One region of the Thermosediminibacter oceani DSM 16646 genome, then DNA from elsewhere that is predicted to be linked to it. Evidence: a T-box and tRNA genes for the amino acid it is inferred to sense, from the RefSeq annotation. Region 1 holds a T-box; the other holds one or more tRNA genes.
The links. A T-box is a leader RNA that pairs with one kind of tRNA and senses whether it is charged. The one in region 1 lies ahead of TOCE_RS03435 (valine--tRNA ligase), so its partner is inferred to be a tRNA-Val.

Region 1 (9,930 bases):
CGAAAGGGCGGCATCTACCTCCTCGGGGTCGTTTTGCACCCACTGAAAAGCTTTTTCAGCCAGCTGCATTTCCTGTTTGGCCTTTTCGATTTCCTCGAGGAGAATTCGCTCCAGTTCGGCGGAACCGCCGTTAAATCCTTTTTTCATAAAATGCCCCCTCCTATTTTATGTATATTCAATAGAGGGGGCAAAACTTTAATCTATTTTTTCAATAAACTCCTGACCTTTCCGATTAAATACAGGGAGCCCGCGAAAACTATCACATCACTGGCCCCGGCGATTTCATAGGCCGTATCGATGGCCTCCTCTACCTCTTCTCTGACATAAATTTCGGGCATTTTTTCGAGATTCAAGCTTTTAATCGATCCTTCCAATTCATTCGGCTCCAGTGCTCTGGGGCTGTCGGGCCGGGTGGCGACCACAGCATCCGCTACCGGGATTATCTCTTCCAGCATCTTCAAGTAATCCTTATCTTTTAAAATACCTATTACAAGAATCACTCTTTTTCCCGGGAAATATTTTAAAATCGCGCTTTTAAGCACACCAACCCCTGAAGGATTGTGGGCGCCATCGATAAGCACATCAGGGTTCCGACCCATGATTTCCAGCCTACCGGGCCAGCGGGCTTCTAAAAGGCCTTTTTCTACCGCTTGCCTAGTTATATTTATACCGTAATGCTCAAGAGCTTCTACTGAAGCCACCGCCGTTGCGGCGTTATCTAGCTGGTGGTCTCCCAGCAGTTTTATCTTCAGGTTATCGTAAGTGTTTCTTGACGTCTGAAGGCTGAAAACCTGACCTTCAAGCCCCCAGTCCAAAAGGCGGTATCTCGTTTTTTCTTCTACCTTCACCAGCGGGCAGTTTTGTTCACGGCAGGTGTCCTCTATAACCCGCATCGCTTCCGGTTCCTGTGGGGCGGTGACCACCGGCACCCCCTGTTTGATTATGCCGCATTTTTCACGAGCTATCTCTTCCAGGGTATTCCCCAGGTACTGCTGGTGGTCGTAGCTTATAGAAGTAATTACGCTGACCAGAGGGGTAACCACGTTGGTGGCGTCGTACCTGCCGCCCATGCCCACTTCCAGCACCAAAAAGTCCAGGTTCTGCTCTTTGAAGTACATAAAGCCGAGAGCGGTCACAACCTCAAATTCGGTGGGTACACCCCATCCCCTGGCCTCCATTTCACGAATTGCTTTACGGACCTTTTCGGTGAGCCGGGCAATGTCCTCGTCGGGTATATTCCGGCCGTTCACCCTTATCCTCTCGTTAAACACCTCCAGATACGGCGAAGTATACAAACCCACCCTGTAGCCGGCGGCCCTCAGTATGGAATCTATCATGGCGCAGGTGGACCCCTTGCCGTTGGTGCCCGCCACGTGAATTATTTTGATACCCTCATGGGGATTACCCAGGAGTTGCAGGAGCCTCGTAATTTTTTGAAGCCCCAGCTTTATGCCGAATCTGTTCATACCGTGGATGAACTCCAGAGCTTCACGGTAACTCAGCATAGGGTTAGCTCCCCTTCCCATATCGTTATATAACAAAGATTATCCAAGTTCGGTCAGTGTTTTCAGCCGTTCCTCCACCCGCTTCAGCATCTCGATGTAATCCTTTTCCTTCTGCTTTTCCTTTTCGACGACTTCCCGTGGAGCCTTTGAGAGGAAACCGTGGTTTGCGAGTTTTTTCCTGACGGTGCTAATCTCCTTCTCGAGAGACGCCCTTTCTTTCTGAAGCCTTGCGATTTCCGAATCCAGGTCCACGAGGCCTTCCATTGGGATAAAGATTTCCGCTCCCCTTATGACGCAGCTCATAGCTTTCCCGGGCGCGGGGTCTTCCTCGGAAATGAAATCCGTTTCCGAAACCCTGGCAAGGGTGTGGATAATGTCGATGTTTTGCTTTAAAAGTTTCAGCGTCTCTGAATCCCCCGCTCTTACCACGGCCTTGGCTTTCTTAGCCGGCGGTACGTTCATCTCAGCCCTGATGTTTCTAATACCCCTTACGGCCTCCATGAGGATCTCCATGTCGCCTGCATCTTCAAACTTCCATTCGGGCCTGAATTCGGGCCAGGCCGACACCATTATACTTTCGCCTTCGTGGGGCAGGTGCTGCCATATCTCTTCGGTGATAAACGGCACGAAGGGGTGCAGCAGCCTCAAAACCCTCTCCAGCACGGTATAAAGGACTCGCTGGGTCCTCTTTTTCGCGTTTTCGTCGTCCCCGTAAAGGTCTATCTTGGCCATTTCGATATACCAGTCGCAGAATTCGCTCCAGAAAAAGTCGTAGACCTTCTGGGCCGCTATGCCCACTTCAAATTTGTCCAGGAACTCCGTAACTTCTGAAGTCACATCGTTTAGCCTGGACAGGATCCACCGGTCTTTAAGCGATAGATTTTCCAATTCCGGTTCTCCGGGCTCGAAGCCCTCCAGGTTCATCATGACGAACCGGGAGGCGTTCCATATCTTGTTCGCAAAGTTGCGGCTGTGCTCTGCCTTTTCCCAGGAGAACCTTATATCGTTTCCAGGAGTGTTGCCGGTGCACAGAGCAAACCTGAGGGTGTCGGCGCCGTACTTTTCTATGACCTCCAGGGGATCTATGCCGTTGCCCAGAGATTTGCTCATCTTGCGGCCTTGGGCGTCCCTGACAAGGCCCGTTATAGCCACGTACTCGAAGGGCTCCTCCTTCATGAACTCCATAGCCATGAATATCATGCGGGCTACCCAGAAGAATATTATGTCGTAGCCGGTAACCAGCGCGGAAGTCGGATAAAAATACCTGAGGTCCTCTGTGTCGTCGGGCCAGCCCAGCGTCGAGAAAGGCCAGAGGGCCGAACTGAACCAGGTATCGAGCACGTCCGGGTCCTGTTCCAGGGAACTTCCGCCGCATTTTGAGCATTTTACGGGCGTTTCCCTCGCCACGATGGTCTCTCCGCAATCCTGGCAGTACCACGCGGGAATCCGGTGGCCCCACCAGAGCTGCCTCGAAATGCACCAGTCGTGAATGTTTTCCAGCCAGTTTATATATATTTTGGTGAACCTGTCGGGGACGAACTTCACCCTGCCCTGCTTTACCACTTCAATGGCAGGCTCGGCCAGAGGCTTCATCCTGACAAACCACTGCTTGGAGACCATCGGTTCCACCACGGTGTGGCAGCGGTAGCACTGGCCCACGCTGTGGGTCAGGTCTTCGATCTTTTCCAGTAAACCCTTTTCTTCCAGTTCTTTAATTATGGCTTTCCGGCACTCGTACCTGTCGAGGCCTTCAAACTTTCCGGCGTTTTCGTTCATGCGCCCTTCTTCGTCCATGACCTTGATTATCGGGAGTTCGTGGCGCAGACCCATCTCGAAATCGTTGGGATCATGGGCGGGAGTTACCTTCACCGCGCCTGTCCCGAATTCCATATCCACGTAGTCGTCGGCGATGATCGGGATTTCCCTGTTCACCAGCGGCAGAACGACGGTCTTGCCGATGTATGCTTTGTACCTTTCATCCGCCGGGTGCACGGCCACGGCCGTATCGCCCAGTATGGTCTCGGGGCGGGTGGTCGCCACGGTTATGTGGCCCGAGCCGTCGCTGAAGGGATACCTCACATGGTAGATCTTATCATTTCTCTCCTCGTGCTCTACCTCTATGTCCGAAAGGGTCGTCTTACACGTCGGACACCAGTTCACGATGTAGTCGCCGCGGTATATGAGGCCCTTTTCGTATAGCCTTACGAACACTTCGCGCACTGCGCGGCTGAGCCCCTCGTCCAGGGTGAACCTGAACCTGGACCAGTCGCAGGAAGCGCCTAGTTTTTTCAGTTGGTTCACTATGGTGTCGCCGTACTTTTCCTTCCAGGCCCACACCCTTTCCAGGAACTTTTCCCTGCCGAGATCGTACTTGGACAGCCCCTCTTCTGCCAGCTGCTCCTTCACCTTGGCTTCTGTGGCGATTCCCGCGTGATCGGTGCCGGGTAACCACAGCGTCGGGTAGCCCTGCATCCTCTTATACCTTATCAGGATGTCCTGGATGGTGTTGTTGAGGGCGTGCCCGATGTGGAGGTGACCGGTTACATTTGGCGGCGGAATAACTATGGTGAAGGGTTCCTTCTCCGGATCAATTTCCGCGCGGAATAAATTCTGTTCTTCCCAGAATCTGTACCATTTATCCTCCACATTTTTTGGGTCGTAAACGGAAGGGATATTGGTGAAATCCATTCTTCCTCCTCCTTTAAAAAATGTAAAAACTTAAAAGGCCTTTCGCCCTGATTTAAGGACGAAAGGCCTTTTTCGCGGTACCACCTTAGTTCCCGGACTTTCAAATCCGGGCTCTCGAAAATATAACGGAAAAACCGGCCCCGGCTACTTTTTCACCGGGACGGCTCAGGGGCGACCTTCGAAAGCTACCCTTAAGAAGGCTTTCACCCGGCGGCCTTCCTCTCTTTTATAAGGGTTGGCTTTCTACTCCTCCCCGTCAACGCCTTTGCACTCTCTATTTTTATGTATATTTTACCTTCAGGCTATTGCTTTGTCAAGAGCGCCAAAAGAAGAACTTGTCCGTGCAAACGCTGAGCCAATTCATAGAGTCGGGCACCTACATGCTGGACTCCGTTCTTGAGGCTTCCATATATGCTGAGCTACCGCTGCCTATTGTTCAAAAAGCCTCTAAATCATTCATTATTTCTTCCATAGTATTAACCACATCTTCAGCCAAATCTACGGCTATAGTAGCTATTTCCCTGTTGTACACTCGTGCAGGAATACTGTCCGGCAGGCCGTTAGGATACCTTGTTGGAATGTAATAACCGTCTAGTATAGACCATTTTTCGCACTTTTCTCCTATTTTTTCATTATACTGGGCGGCTCTTCGGGCTAATACGTTCACCGAATGGCCCAGGACTATAGTTTCCCCCATAGCATATAAAAGAGCTTTAATGGCTTTTTCAGCCACCTGCTGGGCTAAAAAGCACGCGATATGATAGCCACCTTGTTCGGCCAGGACTCTGGCCCACTTTAAGTCTTCTTTTGCCTGTTCCAGCCATCTCTTACCCTCTTCCATTCCCGACCTTCTCATACAGCACCCTCCCCTCGGCAGCGGCTTTTTTGAAAAAAGGCTTTTTCTTAACAGTTTGCCATTCTTCAGGCGTATAAACCAGTATATCCGCAGCTACTCTAGGAGCGACTTTTCTATAGATAAAACCTATCCGCTCGATAAATGGTAGATCGCTCTTTAAAACCACTATGATGTCGAGGTCGGTTAAAAGGTCTTTGCGCCCCGCAGCATAAGAACCAAAGAGCAGTATTTTTTCCGCACCGAGCTTTTTAAGCTCTGCTGTAATCCTTTCTAGTTCACTTTCTAACAAAGCTTTGTATTCTTTTTCCGCCCTTTTTATGTCCATGCACATCATTCCCGAAAGAAATAATTGTGGGGCTAATTATGTTTCATATTAGCATAATAACGATTTTTTGTAAATAAAAGCCTTTTTTCTGCTATCCTTATTTTTTTTAGTCAATTTTTGGGCAGCCCGATATCCTTTGAATGAACATATGTTATCGATAAGATGAAATGTAATAACCCCGGTAATGAAGTTACGAAAGAAATTAAACCCCTCAACCTTATTGAATAAAAGTCTAATGCATTCAGGGAGAATAAAAAGACCATTATATAGATCAATAAAACCATGGAAATCTTAATTGCTTTTTTTAACTGTTTAGATAAAGTTAAAAGGATGAAGGAAGGGAAGGAGAAAAACAAAATAAAAAATGAGGGAAGAAAAAGCAGGATGGTAGTAATGTCCGTAAAAAGAGGAAACATATTATTTTCATATTTGGGCCAAAATTTGTAGACTAAAAGAGAGCAAATCAAAACGGAAATAGTGTAAAGAACTTTCAAGCAATTCCCTCCAAGTTTTGCAGTGTTTGGATTAATTCCCCTTCTTAAATATCCGGTTAAAAAATCCCAGCAGTTCATCGCCGGAAATTTCGTATCTATATCTTTCGTTTTCATCCGAAATAACCCTGAACCCCAGCCTACGATGAAGCAAAACCGAAGATTTGTTGTTTTTATGGGCAGAACTGAAAACTTATTTCGGATGATTCGATAATATTTCTCTGTAGCCTTTTTGTAATATCTCGCGCAAAATTGAGCTTCTTTTGTACGCAGGATGTACCTGTATCGACATCACATTCCAGCAGTCTTCAGAAAGAGGCATATACTCCAGATAAGCAGCCAGAATATCGCTCCCCAGACCAGGATAAACCTAGCCCTTTTTCAATTTCTCTGACAAGGTCATTCTTTCGTCTCTCGGGATCAAACTCTATGCCTAATTCCTTTAATATCGGGCTCATGTTTATCCTATCAAGCTCCACTATTTTTCCCAGATTCATGAGGTAAAATTCCCTTCCACTTTAACAAAAAAAGAGCAAAAATTGCAGCAAAGGAATCTACAAATTCATTGTCTCTGCTTCCATAGGCTATTTCTGCCAATCTTTTCTATATTCCACTTCATTTTTATAAATCGGAATATCGTTAACAAAAGCTATTATTTCATCACCTTTTTTCATTCTCAACTCTTTTTTTCTTTCTTATAGCTACCTATTCTGGTCTTTAATATAAACCGCCATTTCAATCCGCCCGAAAAACCAACATTTTTAATTTCTTCGACTTTAAAAGAGAAATAACGGCAATCAGGCATAAGAAACTCAGCGGCATTACGAGATAGGTATAATATATACCCGATCTATCCGTAAAAAACCCCAGCAGAGGGGCCGAAGCGGCTACAAAAAGGCCCATCAATAAATTGTGAAAAGAGAGTATCGTGGCACGTATTTTCGAAATAATGGACTCATTCAGGCGTCTGAAGATATAAGGGGAAGCTATACCTCTAATTGCATAGAAAACTAAAAGCAAAGGCAAGCTGAAATACAAATACTTAATTTGACTCATCAATATTATAAACAGGAACAATGCTATACATATATAAAGCTGGCCTTCATTTTTAAACAAATCGGTTATCTGCCTGCTTTTTCTGGAAAAGAATCATGCAGTCAAATTGAAAATACATACCAGCGCTCCGAAGTATTGCGGCGGCACTTTATTTAAATATAAATATGTCTGTTCGATGTTTTTGGCCAAATGTATAAAGGATAGAATTCCAATAGAAAAGAGGGACAAGAATAATATGTCGGCGTTTTTAAATATAAATTTTCCGCTTTCTTCGATGATTTGAGAATAGGACAACTTGGCTTCCGGTTTTTTCGCCTTCCAAACTTATATTTGCCAGACCGAGCGCCAACAATGATGGAATATTAGGAATATAAAGGTGAGATATAAAGGATAATAGATGCTTTTCGTATATAGAAAACCTGCTGTCAGAGAAGTAATCGCCATAGCGTAATAAACCCATGACATTATGCTGCCGTCAATTTGTTGAAACTTATCTCTCATATTATTTTCATTTAAAAAGTCATACAAATAAGCGTTGTCCGCACCCGATATAAAAGTAGCTCCAATCGAAAATATCACTATCCCGACAACAAAGAATAGATAATTTTGACCGATTATAAAAAATATGACTGCAATCGCTTGGAAAAATGCTCCAAAAAACAAACTGTATTTTATGCCAAACTTATCCGCTACAGCGCCACCCGGAACCTCAAAGAAAGTTATGGTTAAAGCTGAAAAGGTCTCCAGGAACATTATTTGGGTAACGTTCAAACCGTGTGCGAACAAATAAAGTATAATAATAGCATCCATGAATAACGCCTTCGTAAAAACACTGTACAGGGTAAATTTCATTATGTGTTTCTTTCAATCCCCATTTAATACCCCCTTATGTTAAAGATTGGTTTTTAAATTTCGGCACAAATCTGTAAATTCCTTTTTTAGGTAAGGGAAATTTTATCACAGATTGTTTTTTTCACATTGTTGTAAGCTCCTCTTTTGGTAAAAGCTCTTCATGAGTCCCAACTTCAACAATTTCTCTTTTATGTAAGACCATCACTTTTGTCACAATTTTCAAGGTCAAAAGTCTGTATGAGCAATTATCAAAACGGTTTTGTCAGCCGGCAGGTTATAATCGTATTTTTTCGAATTTTTTATATATACCAATTCCCAATGATTCTCTAAAATCATAAAAATATCTTACCCAATATTCCAACAGAAGCATGCCACAGCATACCGGGAATAACACTCCTTGTTCTTAAATATAAATATCCCCATATAAGACCTGTAGGCTGTTCGAAGCTAAACACATCCAATAAAGCGTGCCAAAGACTGTAATTGTATTGTATGACCATAGAAGGAACATGGCTTGCACTAAAAATTATTGAAGAAATAACTAAAGCATTGAGCGAATTCTTTAATATAACTTCTAATCGCGGAAGTAAAAAACCTCTATAAAACAATTCTTCGGGTAAACCGTTTATAAATATATGAATAAGATATACAGCTATAAGCAACTTATAATCAGATATTTTAAATCCTTCATAGATACCTAACAATACACTTAATGCCATAAGCACAAAGGTAAGCTTCCAGTACCCTCTATTAAAACCCATTTCTCTAAGTTTATAGCCCATTAGTAGGTAGATTAATATAATGGGAATTGTTATCAATATTGTAACTGTAATAGCATTCATGAGTTCTCCAGATAGAACTGTTAATGTTTTATAATTCAATAAGAAAATATTTCGCATAAATTCTCGAAAATTATGTACTTTACTTGCAAAAGCAGCATTCTTGACGTAATTATGTACCAAAACAGCTATTATTAACTCATATACAAAAAATATAAATCCGACACATAACTCTAATTTGGGATTTTTTATCTTAACAGACTTAGGTGAATCTTCGGTCATAATCCTGATTATTTAATAATACAACTAAGTTCTTCAGGGCTACAACCAATCCCTGAAAACCCTTCAAACCAAATGTTACTGCTAATCCTACGATTATATAACCCAAAAGCAACGGTGTTTCTTTTAATCTCTTATAAAAATGAAGCATAATATTTAATACTTTTCCATCCAATAAAGAAGAAATATTATTCACTAACCTTCCTCCTAAAACAGCTTCTTAATTTTAAATTACCATCACCAAAGTAAAGCATTACTTATGGAACAGGACGAAAAACGGGGACGGGCTCTATTGATAACCGCTGGAGGCCTCGATGTCAAGGGGAGGCAGAGCCCGGCGATAGTGTATCCTTGACACCTAAAGGGCCGGAGGCGGTATAATAGGCCAAGCGATGGTGATAGAATCACCTGGTTCTAGCCAGAGGGATTTTTACACAAAAAAATTGGACTTGATCATCATAGAAGGATGAAATTTGCATGAAATATTTTGCAACCTCATTAAAAATTATCAAAATAATGTTTTTGATTTTTAGAATGACGGGACAATTCTAACATAGTTTCAACCCAATAATTATCATGTATGTTTCCTAGCTCTTCTGGACTTTTACCTTCTATAGTGTTATTGATAACTGACGTCCAGAGTTCACTTACTTCTTTTGCATATTGAAACAGCTCTGTATTATCCTCATTTAAAGAAACAGAATAATTGCCGTTTGCATGCCTTTTTATATTCAGTAAGTAATACTGAATTCTCTCGGCTATATATGCTGTATAATCATTTATTTGTGAAGACTTTGCTCTACCCAAGGTTCTAACAAAATAATTTGCTTCCTGAGAATAGTTAATAATATTAGCGTAATTATAAATAAGCTGATCAACTTCCGATTCGGTAAAATACTTTTTGCTAAAACCTGATTGGAGAATTTCATTATTACTGAGTATTGAGGAAGATAGTAAATACATCGTTGTATATAGTTTATCGGAAAATAAATTTTCATATTTTATGTTCTCCTGTCTTTGATTATAAACAAAAAAGCCTAATAGAATAGAGATAATTATTAACATAATTATGAAAAAATTTTTGTTCATTAATGCCTCA
Region 2 (9,930 bases), 700 kb from region 1:
CCTGAAGCGATGGACGGATCTTGTTTAATACCTCTTGTACCTTTTCTTTCAAGATACCGCACTTCCTTTCCAGAAGAATATATTTGAAGTTGATTTAATTATATCAGAATTAATCTTCGTTATCAATTTGAACGATAGAATAAACTCAATCCATTGACTTTCCGAACCGTTATATGTTATAGTCTCTATTAATTTAAAATAATAAATCTTCAGGGGGTATGCTCCTTGAAATCGACGTCGAAATACTTGCGAGAGGACCTTTTGAAACTATCGCCATACAAACCTGCTAAAGAACCGTGCCAGATAAAACTCAATTCCAATGAAAGTCCTTACGATCTACCCGAAGACTTGAAGATGCGCATCTGGGAGAGAGTAAAGAAAGAAAGTTTTAATTGTTATTATGACCCCAGCTGCGATGAGGTGAGACAGGCATTAGCCGGATATCTGGGGATTGAGCCCGACAAGATTTTTGTCGGAAGTGGTGCCGACGAGATAATATACGACATTGTTTTGGCTTTTGCCGGGCCTGGCAGAGAGGTTATAATACCGGTTCCCGCCTTCCCGAGCTATGAGACTTTTTCGATCATATCCGGTGCCCGCGTTATTAATATTCCTCTCCTGCTAGAAAAGTATGCGACAGGTTGGAAGTGGAGCCTGGATGTATTAAAGATAAAAAAATACTTTAAAAAAGATACACCTCAGGTGATGTTTATCTGTTACCCCAACAACCCCACAGGAGATTATTTCGAAGAGGAAGATATTATTGAATTGATCGATGGCTTCAACGGAATAGTTGCGATCGATGAAGCGTACTATGAATTTGGAGGTAGGACCTTTATAAACAGGCTTTCCGATTACCCCAATCTGGTTATAATCAGGACCTTTTCCAAGGTATTCTCTCTGGCCGGCTTGAGAATCGGTTATGCCGTAGCCAATGAAGCGCTGATAGAAGAATTTTATAAAGTCAAGCCCCCTTACAACGTGAGCCTATTTTCCCAGATAGCTGCAGTGGAAGTTTTAAAGAACATGGACTGGGTAGAGAAAGTCAGGCGAAAAATAATAAGCGCGAGGGAAAATTTGAAGACCAAGCTTGAAGGTATCCCAGGGATAACCGTATACCCGAGCAGTGCAAATTTTTTCCTGTGCAGGTTTGAAATCTCCAGGGATTACGTTTATCAAAAACTTTTGGAGAAAGGTATACTCACGAAAAAACCGGAAGGAGAAGGTGTGGAGAATACACTCCGCTTCAGCGTCGGTACCCCGAAGCAAAACGAAGTGCTGATCAGGTCGCTAAAGGAAATTCTGAAAGGATCCTAGAGCTTCCCGATAGTGTCTTGCTTCCAGCATACTGAATCCATATCTACAATACCACCCCGATTATGTATATTAATGAAAATATTGTTTATACTCTATAATAAAGTATTTGAATCGGAATTGGAGGGTTCAGGTATGTCCCGACGCAAAAATCAGGCAAATTCCGAACCTGAAAAGGAACTCGAGAAATTAAAGGAAGAAGTTGCAAAGGAACTGCATCTCGACGACGACATAAGGGAACGCGGATGGGAAAACTTGACCACACGGGAAGCGGGTAAAATAGGCGGGCATATGGTGAAAAAGATGATAAATCTTGCTAAGAGGGAAATTGACAGGGAAGACGGGAAAATAGATATTGAAGATAAAAACGATGAGTCTGGAAATAGATGAACTAGATATTTAAAGAAATAAGGCGATAATTTGTGCATATACTGCATAAACGCTTATAATAGAAGTTCATTATTTTTGACATCGGCTAAATTATCATGTATACTATGAATTGTCGCAAGGGCGGATAGCTCAGCTGGGAGAGCACGTGCCTTACAAGCACGGGGTCACAGGTTCGAGCCCTGTTTCGCCCACCAAAAAAATATGCGGCCCAGTAGTTCAGTTGGTTAGAACGCCAGCCTGTCACGCTGGAGGCCGAGGGTTCAAGTCCCTTCTGGGTCGCCATATTTTACCAGCCTTGGTAGCTCAGTTGGTAGAGCAGAGGACTGAAAATCCTCGTGTCGGTGGTTCGATTCCGCCCCAAGGCACCAGATATGTGCGGAAGTGGCTCAGGGGTAGAGCATCGCCTTGCCAAGGCGAGGGTCGCGGGTTCAAATCCCGTCTTCCGCTCCATTTTTTATTTAAATGGCGGCATAGCCAAGTGGTAAGGCAGAGGTCTGCAAAACCTTCATCCCCAGTTCGAATCTGGGTGCCGCCTCCAATTAAATAGCCTCCAATTAAATAAAAGAGCCGGGATGGCGGAACTGGCAGACGCACAGGACTTAAAATCCTGCGGGTAGCAATACCCATACCGGTTCGATTCCGGTTCCCGGCACCATCGAAAATCATAAAATTTTCAATAGAAGATGACGATGAACCGTCATCTTTATTATTTTGCTCTTTTTCACTCCTTTCGGTTTTGAGCAATTTTAAGCGTTTTATATACCGTCCTGTGGGATCCTGCCAGAAATAAATGTATAATTCACCTGTATCGGGGTTAAGTCGTAATTGACGTATAAAATTTACTGCCATTCTTTTTTCTCTATTAGAGGCCGTATAGGACGTTAAAACCGATTCTAAATTATGCAACCTCTCAAGTATTGTAGCTTCATCAATTCTTTTTGCCTCCGGTGATTCTTTCTACATTTTTTGTAATTCCTCCTCTAGAGACAGTTTTTTTTTAAGCTGATCTAAAAGTATAGGGATAATTGGTGCCCAAATGGTGCCCAAAAAGTTTATTTTTAAAGTATGGTATTAATTAGAACGGATGTTTTTGGTAATGAAAGCCTTAATTTTCATGATATATACGGAATACACTACATTAAAAAATATTATTATCAGGCTCTCATAATGCGCAGGTCAGGTTCAAATTCCACTATTAGCTTCAGAGAACAAAAGGTTTCCGGAATTTTCTCGGAAGCCTTTTTATTTAGTTCCCGTTCTTCCATAAATACTCCAGGGATACCCACCCTTTGCAATGTCTTTTTCACTTTAATTAAGTAGTGTGAACGAAACTGTGACTTATCATAATTTTAGAAAATATATACTTAACAAAAATATACATAATGATATAATTTTTACAGGAATGGAAAAATTTAATATACTATTTGGGGAGGGAATCCATATAAAATAGAATGCTAAAACCCTCTTTTTCTGAGGGTTTCAGCAACTTATTAAATTAAGAAAGGAGAGATGGTAAATGAAAAGAAAAATCTTATCACTACTCATGATCGTGGCAATGTTATTGATAAATGTAACTGCTCTGGCTGCTGAAAATGATCGTGTTCCGCTCACGGCTGAGGTGATATCTCCGGAATTCCCTGATGCCTATATCATGGTAGAAAAGGTCGCGGCAAAAGATATTGAGGTTACGATTGATGGAAATGATATTAACGTTAGAGGTACTACAAAGGAAGCGCAAGATTTTGTGCGTAAGTATATTGCCAATAATACTGAATTGAAGAAAAAGCTTGCTTCGAATAAAGGAAAACTCGTTGGTATAGTATCAGCCACAGCTTTCGTTGAAGAGACGTACGAGATAGTAGACGACAAGGTTGTCGTTACAAACAGCAGGCTCCTTTCAAAAAACGAAGTAGATGTTATCGGCATTGAAAACTTCAAGCCATTGGAGACACCAATGGTACCGCAGGCCACTTTTACTCCCAAAACCAGTCAGAGGGGCACTTTGACAATTACATTCGAATGCTTCGATCTCTCGTATGGTAGCACTGCCCACTATGAGCTCTTTGGTGATGCACATTGGGATGGATTCTACTTCTTCTACGATCCTAAGAATAATCCCGCCATTGGTGAGGATTTCTTCGGCTTCGCATGGGGAGGCGACTTTGATTATGACGATACAGATATATCCGCTACTGCTTGGTGGGATAACGGCCAGCGCCAGACTGTATACCTAGCTAATGCCGAACCTAATGCAGGTATCGTGTGGTCATTTGAGGAGTACCTGTATGTGCCTAACCTTTTTACATTGTATGTAGAAGATGTATATATACATACTTCCATCATTAAGAATAAAAAGACTGGCGACGGCAACACGACCGCGGCAATTCTCAAATATATTCACACATATCAAGACGTTACCGGCACCATTGATATTAGCGCTGGCCCTGACGGTGTAGGTGCAGGCTTCACCCTTAGTGGGACTCCTAATCAATGGAGCCTCGTTGCTACTATAAGCGGTCTTTACTACTAAAACGTTTTAATGTAATAAGTTTGCCATTTGTTTGGCAAGCAACCGTAATGATTACAGTGGCTTGCTACTTACGAAATTTAGTAACCTACAGCCTCCGAAAAATATATAATAGAAGGAGGTAATTAATAGAGGGAGGTAATGATTTGAAAAAGGGCACATTAATTTTAGTCATCGCAATCGTATGCGTTTTTGCTATTAGTATTATTTCTATATTTATAGTTAGAAATAATAATCTTTCACCATATGATTTCTTAGTGAAAAAATTGGAATATGAACATGGTAAACCAACTGAAATGCTTTATCAAGCAAATATAGATGAAGGGGAATATCTTATTTTCTATAAAGATCAAAGAGGAATTGTTGCCTGTGCCATTATTAAAAAAAAGCTTTTCTCATATAGTTTATTGACAATCAGTTCGGGAATATGGCCGACAAACAGTGAAAATCCTGCCAATTTTAGATTCACCTCATACAAGTACAATAAAGGTAGGGCATGGATAAGTTGGGGTATCATCAGAAATAGCTCTGTCGCCAAAGTACTATTTGACGGTCAGGAGGCGACGATTGTAGAAGCTAAAGGTCTGCGGATTTGTTATATTACAGGCAAAGGAGAGCCTGATGACTTGGTTTGGGAACTCCTTGATGGGCAAGGTCAAACTATCAAAAGCTACGGCAAGTAACTCCATTAGCATTCGCAATGCGCAGGTCGTGGGTTCGAATTTCACTATCAACAGAGAACATATAATGTATCAGGAAATGAATCGAGGATCATAAAAACTCCACACAAATGGCGAAAAAAGCCATTAAAGGGAGGTTTATCTTTACTAATTGTTGTTCACTTCGGTTCATTGGTCAATATTTTTTACTTTAACCTCTTGCATAAAACGAGGATAGATGCTATAATAACATCTGCAAGTTAAATTTTTGAACTTATGAGACAATCTTATAGCTTCGGGACGATTCCGGTTCCCGGCACCAGGTAGTGGGCGCTTAGCTCAGTGGGAGAGCGCTTCCTTGACGCGGAAGAGGTCGTAAGTTCAATCCTTACAGCGCCCACCATTTTTATGCCTGAAAAAAGGCTCTTTTTTTATGCCAGAATTTAGGTCAGCTCCCTTCTTTTTGTTGTATAAGGGTTCGTGGCAGGGACATATAATATTTATAAGTTAGTAAGGGAGTGACCTCAATGCGTTTTATAACCATTGGAGTTATAGAACCGATCGACGGTTTTGAACATAGATTGCGCGCGGAATTTGAGACTCTAAAGGAAAAGGGAATGGAGGCGATTCTGCGCAGGGAAAAGGTAGGAACTTCGATTTTTTATCACTGCGCAATAGAAGATGATTTATTTACTTATATCGCCGAAATGCTGGCAGACCTAGTAATCGACTTTTGGGAGCCCAAGCTTTTAAAAAGAATTATCAGGAAATATTTTTATTTTGATAAGAACGAACAAACAGCGATTTTTAATTTTGCCAGGAGGATATTAAATTTTTCTTATGGCAAGGATAAAAGCTCGCAAAATCTCTCAAAACGAAAGACGATTGTGATACATAAAATTCTGGATCACTTGAATAACTGCAACACGATAATTCTGGACGGATTTATAAATTTCAGGTTAAAAGAGTACATCGAGCATCTAGAAGAAGTCGTCGACAAGGCCATCGACGAGTACCTGATGGAAAAAGAATACCGGGAATTTATAAATTTACTCAGGTTTTTTGTGGACCTTCATGAGCCAAAAGAAGAATTGGTGCATATTCTGGTCAAAAACGGTCAATTTCTCCTACTGGATAGAGATATGAAGCCAGTGGACAAAGATAAAGGTATAGACACCATAGCAAAGGAAAACCCCGATCTTAGCCTTGACGATATCGCATTGAGCATCCTTATTAATCTGGCCCCCCGAAAGATCATAATTCACGGTTATACCGGCCTGGAAAAAAGTGAAGTTATAAGTATAATTTATAACATTTTTGAGGGCCGGGTTTATTTTTGCAATAACTGCGAAATCTGCCTGGCTTCGAAACCAAAGCAAAAGTGAAATTTTGAGCCCTACGGGCTCTCAGACTGTCGACAAAGTAACTGTCGACAGTCTTTTTTTGCAAAAGGTAGTACAAAAATCATCAGCTTTTTAGTAAAATTAAAGAAGATACAAAAATATTGTGGGGCGATGAAATGTTAACGAAGAAAAATAGAGAAATAATAAAGCAAGTAGAATTAGTAAGCATCGATAGCCTGGTGCCTCAAGACCATCTCCTTAGAGCTGTAGAAGAAAGCATCGACTTTAGTTTCATATATGAAGAAGTAAAAGACCTATATAGCGAAAATACAGGAAGACCTAGTATTGACCCGGTAGTGTTAATTAAGCTACTCATGCTCCAAGCATTGTATGGAATCCGCTCCATGCGCCAAACCATCAGAGAAGTAGAAGTCAATGTAGCTTACCGTTGGTTTTTAGGCTATGGATGTTTATTGCATAATTAAAATGGACAGAGTTGCAAAATAAAATCCCCACTTTTGCAACTCAAAAATCCCCAAATTTGCAAAGGTCATTGCAGGCACCCCTAAAAACCTTTACCCTTGTAGTTAGGGAAATCTTAACTGCAAGGGAGGATTGGAGGATGCTCACAATGACCCATATTGATAATATCAGAAAAGCGTTCTTTATGAAAGGGCAAAATATCAGCGAGATAGCCCGGGAATTCCAAAAAGACCGAAAAACTATACGCAAGTATATTTATCAAGAAGACTGGAACACCAGGGTTAAAGTTGAAGAAGTTAAACATACCTTCCCAAAACTCGACCCTTTCAAGGCGGATATAGATCAGTGGCTTGAAGAAGATAAAAAAGCTCGCAAAAAGCAGAGGCATACCGCCAAAAGGATTTATGACAGGCTCTGTGAAAAATACCAAGATAAGTTTAACTGTTCTTACCGCACCGTAGCAGGCTACGTAGCCATGAGAAAAAAAGAATTGTACCAGGACAACTCATGTCGTCTGCCGCTGGAACATATCCCGGGTGAAGCGCAGGTGGATTTCGGTGAGGCAGACTTTTACGAAAACGGGACGCTGCATCACGGATTTTATCTGAACCTGTCGTTTCCCTACAGTAACGTAGGATATACCCAGCTTTTCAAGGGAGAAAACCAGGAATGCCTGTTTCAGGGACTTAAGGACATATTTGAACACTTGGGGGGAGTACCCCGTAAGCTATGGTTTGATAACGCCAGCACTATCGTGAAACTCTCGAAAAATGGAGAGCGCAAACTAACCGACGCCTTCCTGAGGTTCAAGCAGCACTATGGTTTTGAAGCGGTATTCTGTAACCCTGCTTCCGGCCATGAAAAGGGTAATGTGGAAAACAAGGTGGGATACCACCGGCGCAACTTCCTTGTCCCGGTCCCCAGGTTTGAAAAGCTGGAGGATTTTAACCGCGAACTTTTACGATTGTGCGACCGGGACATGCACCGCGAACACTACCGGAAGGAGGCATCCATAGCCGAACTTTTTAATGAAGACCGTAAGGCTCTGCTTGAGCTGCCTACCGTTCCTTACGAGGTAGCCGGTTACATAACAGTCAAAACCAACGCCTACGCCAAATTCAGCTTGAACGGTGGAAAGCACCTATACTCTACCGCCCCCAAATACGCCAACAGCCGGGTGCTTGTAAAGATAACAGCCCATGAGGTCATACCGCTGGATGAGAGCCACCGGGAAATCGTGCGCCACCGGCGGCTTTACGGGGACAACAAGCAAGAAAGCATGGACTGGCTGCCATATCTTACCCAGCTTTCCCGCTGTCCGGGAGCCCTTAAGTATTCGGGAATATACAGCATGCTGCCGGACCCACTCCGGGAATACCTCGACGGCTTAAGCAAAAGTGAGCGCGGCAAAGCGCTCAAGGCTTTGGCTGTGCTTTGTACCAAAAGCAGTTTTGAACAGGCTGTGAACGCTGTAGCCGAGGCTCTCCTTTACGGAGTGCAGGATTTAGACAGCCTCGTAGCCATCCATAACAGGATAACGGGTATAACCCCGCAGTTGGAGCCGGTAAAGATTCCGGAAGGGGTTCCTGAACTCACTGCATTCCGCTTCAATGCAGAAGACTATGACAAAGCCTTTCTGAAAGGCGGTGCCAATTTATGCTGAAGGACGAAATCGCCGCCTGCTGTAAAGCATTAAAACTCAGCCGCAATCTAGTGGAAAACTGCGACAAGATCGAGGCTCAAAGCCATGAAGAATACCTGCTGAAGCTGCTAAGATTAGAACTGGAGCACAGAGACGCAAGCCGAAAGGACAGGCTTTTGAAAAATGCGGGCTTTTACACGATAAAGACCTTTGCCGGCTACATATTCGATGAAATCAAACTCCCGCAGGGGCTTACACCGCAGGACCTAAAAGATTGCAAATTTCTCGAAGAAAAGAAAAACCTGATCCTTTACGGCAACGTGGGAACCGGCAAAACCCATCTTGCCACCGCCATCGGTGTGGAGGCCTGTAAAAAAGGCTACAACGTAAAGTTTTTCCGCACTGCAGCGCTGGTAAACCGGCTGGTGGAAGCCCGGAAGGGAGGTGAACTTTCCGGGTTACTGAAACAGCTTTCCAAACCAGATCTTCTGATCTGCGACGAATGGGGCTATGTTCCTTTGGACCGCGAAGGAGCGCAGCTACTTTTCAGGTGATTTCGGACTGCTATGAACGTCGCAGTGTAGTAATTACCACTAACCTGGAATTCAGCCGCTGGGCGAGCATTTTCTACGATGAGCAGATGACAGCAGCAATGATTGACCGGCTAATACACCACAGTTACCTATTGATCTTTGATGGTCAAAGCTACCGGATGAGGCAATCACTCATGAGGCAATTAAGTTAACATAAAAATTCCCCACCGGTGCCTGGGGAAAAACCTTTGCAAAAATGGGGAATTTCCTCTTGCAAAAAACAGCTATGGATTACAAGAAAAAATACCTCACTTTTCAACTTTTGGAAAAAACTATGAACGGCGGTTTAAGGAAAGTGATCTATTTGAAAAGATATTCGAGCGGGTGTTGATGGAAGCAATAGAATGCGGGTTTGTTAAAACAGATGCAGTATTTATCGATGCTACTCACATAAAAGCCAGTGCCAATAAGAATAAATATATCGAGAAAGTCGCTAAGCAACGGACTCAAAAATATAAGGAAGAACTTTTAAAAGAAATCAACGCCGAACGGGAAGCAAACGGTAAAAAGCCCTTTGAAGAAGAAGATGATGATGACGATAACAACAAAGGAGAAAATAGCTCTAAAAAAGTCAGGGTAAGCACCACAGATCCTGAAAGTGGGATGTTTCAAAAAGGGGAAAAAGAGCGCTGCTTTGCCTACACAGCTTCTGTAGCCTGTGACCGGAACAACTTTGTCCTTGGTGTCAAAATAGCACCTGGAAATGTTCATGACAGCCAGGTATTCTCCGATTTATTTCAAGAAGTAAACGATAAATTTTCTAAAATAGAGGCGGTAGTGGTTGATGCAGGCTACAAAACCCCCGGGATATGCAGAGAAATCATTGAGGCAGGAGCGCTTCCCGTTATGCCCTACAAGAGGCCGATGACCAAAGATGGCTACTTTAAAAAACGCGAATACGTCTATGACGAATATTATGATTGTTACATATGCCCCAACAACCAAATATTAGAATACAGCACCACCAACCGGGCGGGAT

Region 2: it encodes a tRNA-Val, which carries the amino acid that the T-box ahead of TOCE_RS03435 (valine--tRNA ligase) is inferred to sense. The anticodon was not compared.

What each region holds. Positions count from the first base shown of each region.
Region 1 is NC_014377.1:676,227-686,156, reverse strand. Features, by position in the region: gene TOCE_RS03445 (DUF2508 family protein) at 1-147, opposite strand, end outside; gene TOCE_RS03440 (bifunctional folylpolyglutamate synthase/dihydrofolate synthase) at 201-1,505, opposite strand; gene TOCE_RS03435 (valine--tRNA ligase) at 1,545-4,193, opposite strand; T-box leader at 4,245-4,462, opposite strand; gene TOCE_RS03430 (HEPN domain-containing protein) at 4,630-5,049, opposite strand; gene TOCE_RS03425 (nucleotidyltransferase domain-containing protein) at 5,021-5,374, opposite strand; gene TOCE_RS12265 (hypothetical protein) at 5,485-5,982, opposite strand; gene TOCE_RS03420 (hypothetical protein) at 6,174-6,362, opposite strand; gene TOCE_RS03410 (MFS transporter) at 7,246-7,731, opposite strand; gene TOCE_RS11600 (CPBP family intramembrane glutamic endopeptidase) at 8,106-8,834, opposite strand; gene TOCE_RS03400 (hypothetical protein) at 8,815-9,027, opposite strand; gene TOCE_RS03395 (hypothetical protein) at 9,330-9,920, opposite strand.
Region 2 is NC_014377.1:1,374,236-1,384,165, reverse strand. Features, by position in the region: gene TOCE_RS07135 (NifU family protein) at 1-52, opposite strand, end outside; gene hisC (histidinol-phosphate transaminase) at 226-1,317, shown strand; gene TOCE_RS07125 (alpha/beta-type small acid-soluble spore protein) at 1,450-1,704, shown strand; tRNA gene TOCE_RS07120 (tRNA-Val) at 1,823-1,898, shown strand; tRNA gene TOCE_RS07115 (tRNA-Asp) at 1,910-1,986, shown strand; tRNA gene TOCE_RS07110 (tRNA-Phe) at 1,997-2,072, shown strand; tRNA gene TOCE_RS07105 (tRNA-Gly) at 2,080-2,154, shown strand; tRNA gene TOCE_RS07100 (tRNA-Cys) at 2,169-2,242, shown strand; tRNA gene TOCE_RS07095 (tRNA-Leu) at 2,271-2,359, shown strand; gene TOCE_RS07090 (hypothetical protein) at 3,221-4,234, shown strand; gene TOCE_RS07085 (hypothetical protein) at 4,378-4,914, shown strand; tRNA gene TOCE_RS07080 (tRNA-Val) at 5,219-5,293, shown strand; gene ytxC (putative sporulation protein YtxC) at 5,418-6,275, shown strand; partial or broken gene TOCE_RS07070 (transposase) at 6,410-6,700, shown strand; gene istA (IS21 family transposase) at 6,865-8,379, shown strand; partial or broken gene istB (IS21-like element helper ATPase IstB) at 8,373-9,103, shown strand; gene TOCE_RS07055 (IS1182 family transposase) at 9,105-9,930, shown strand, end outside.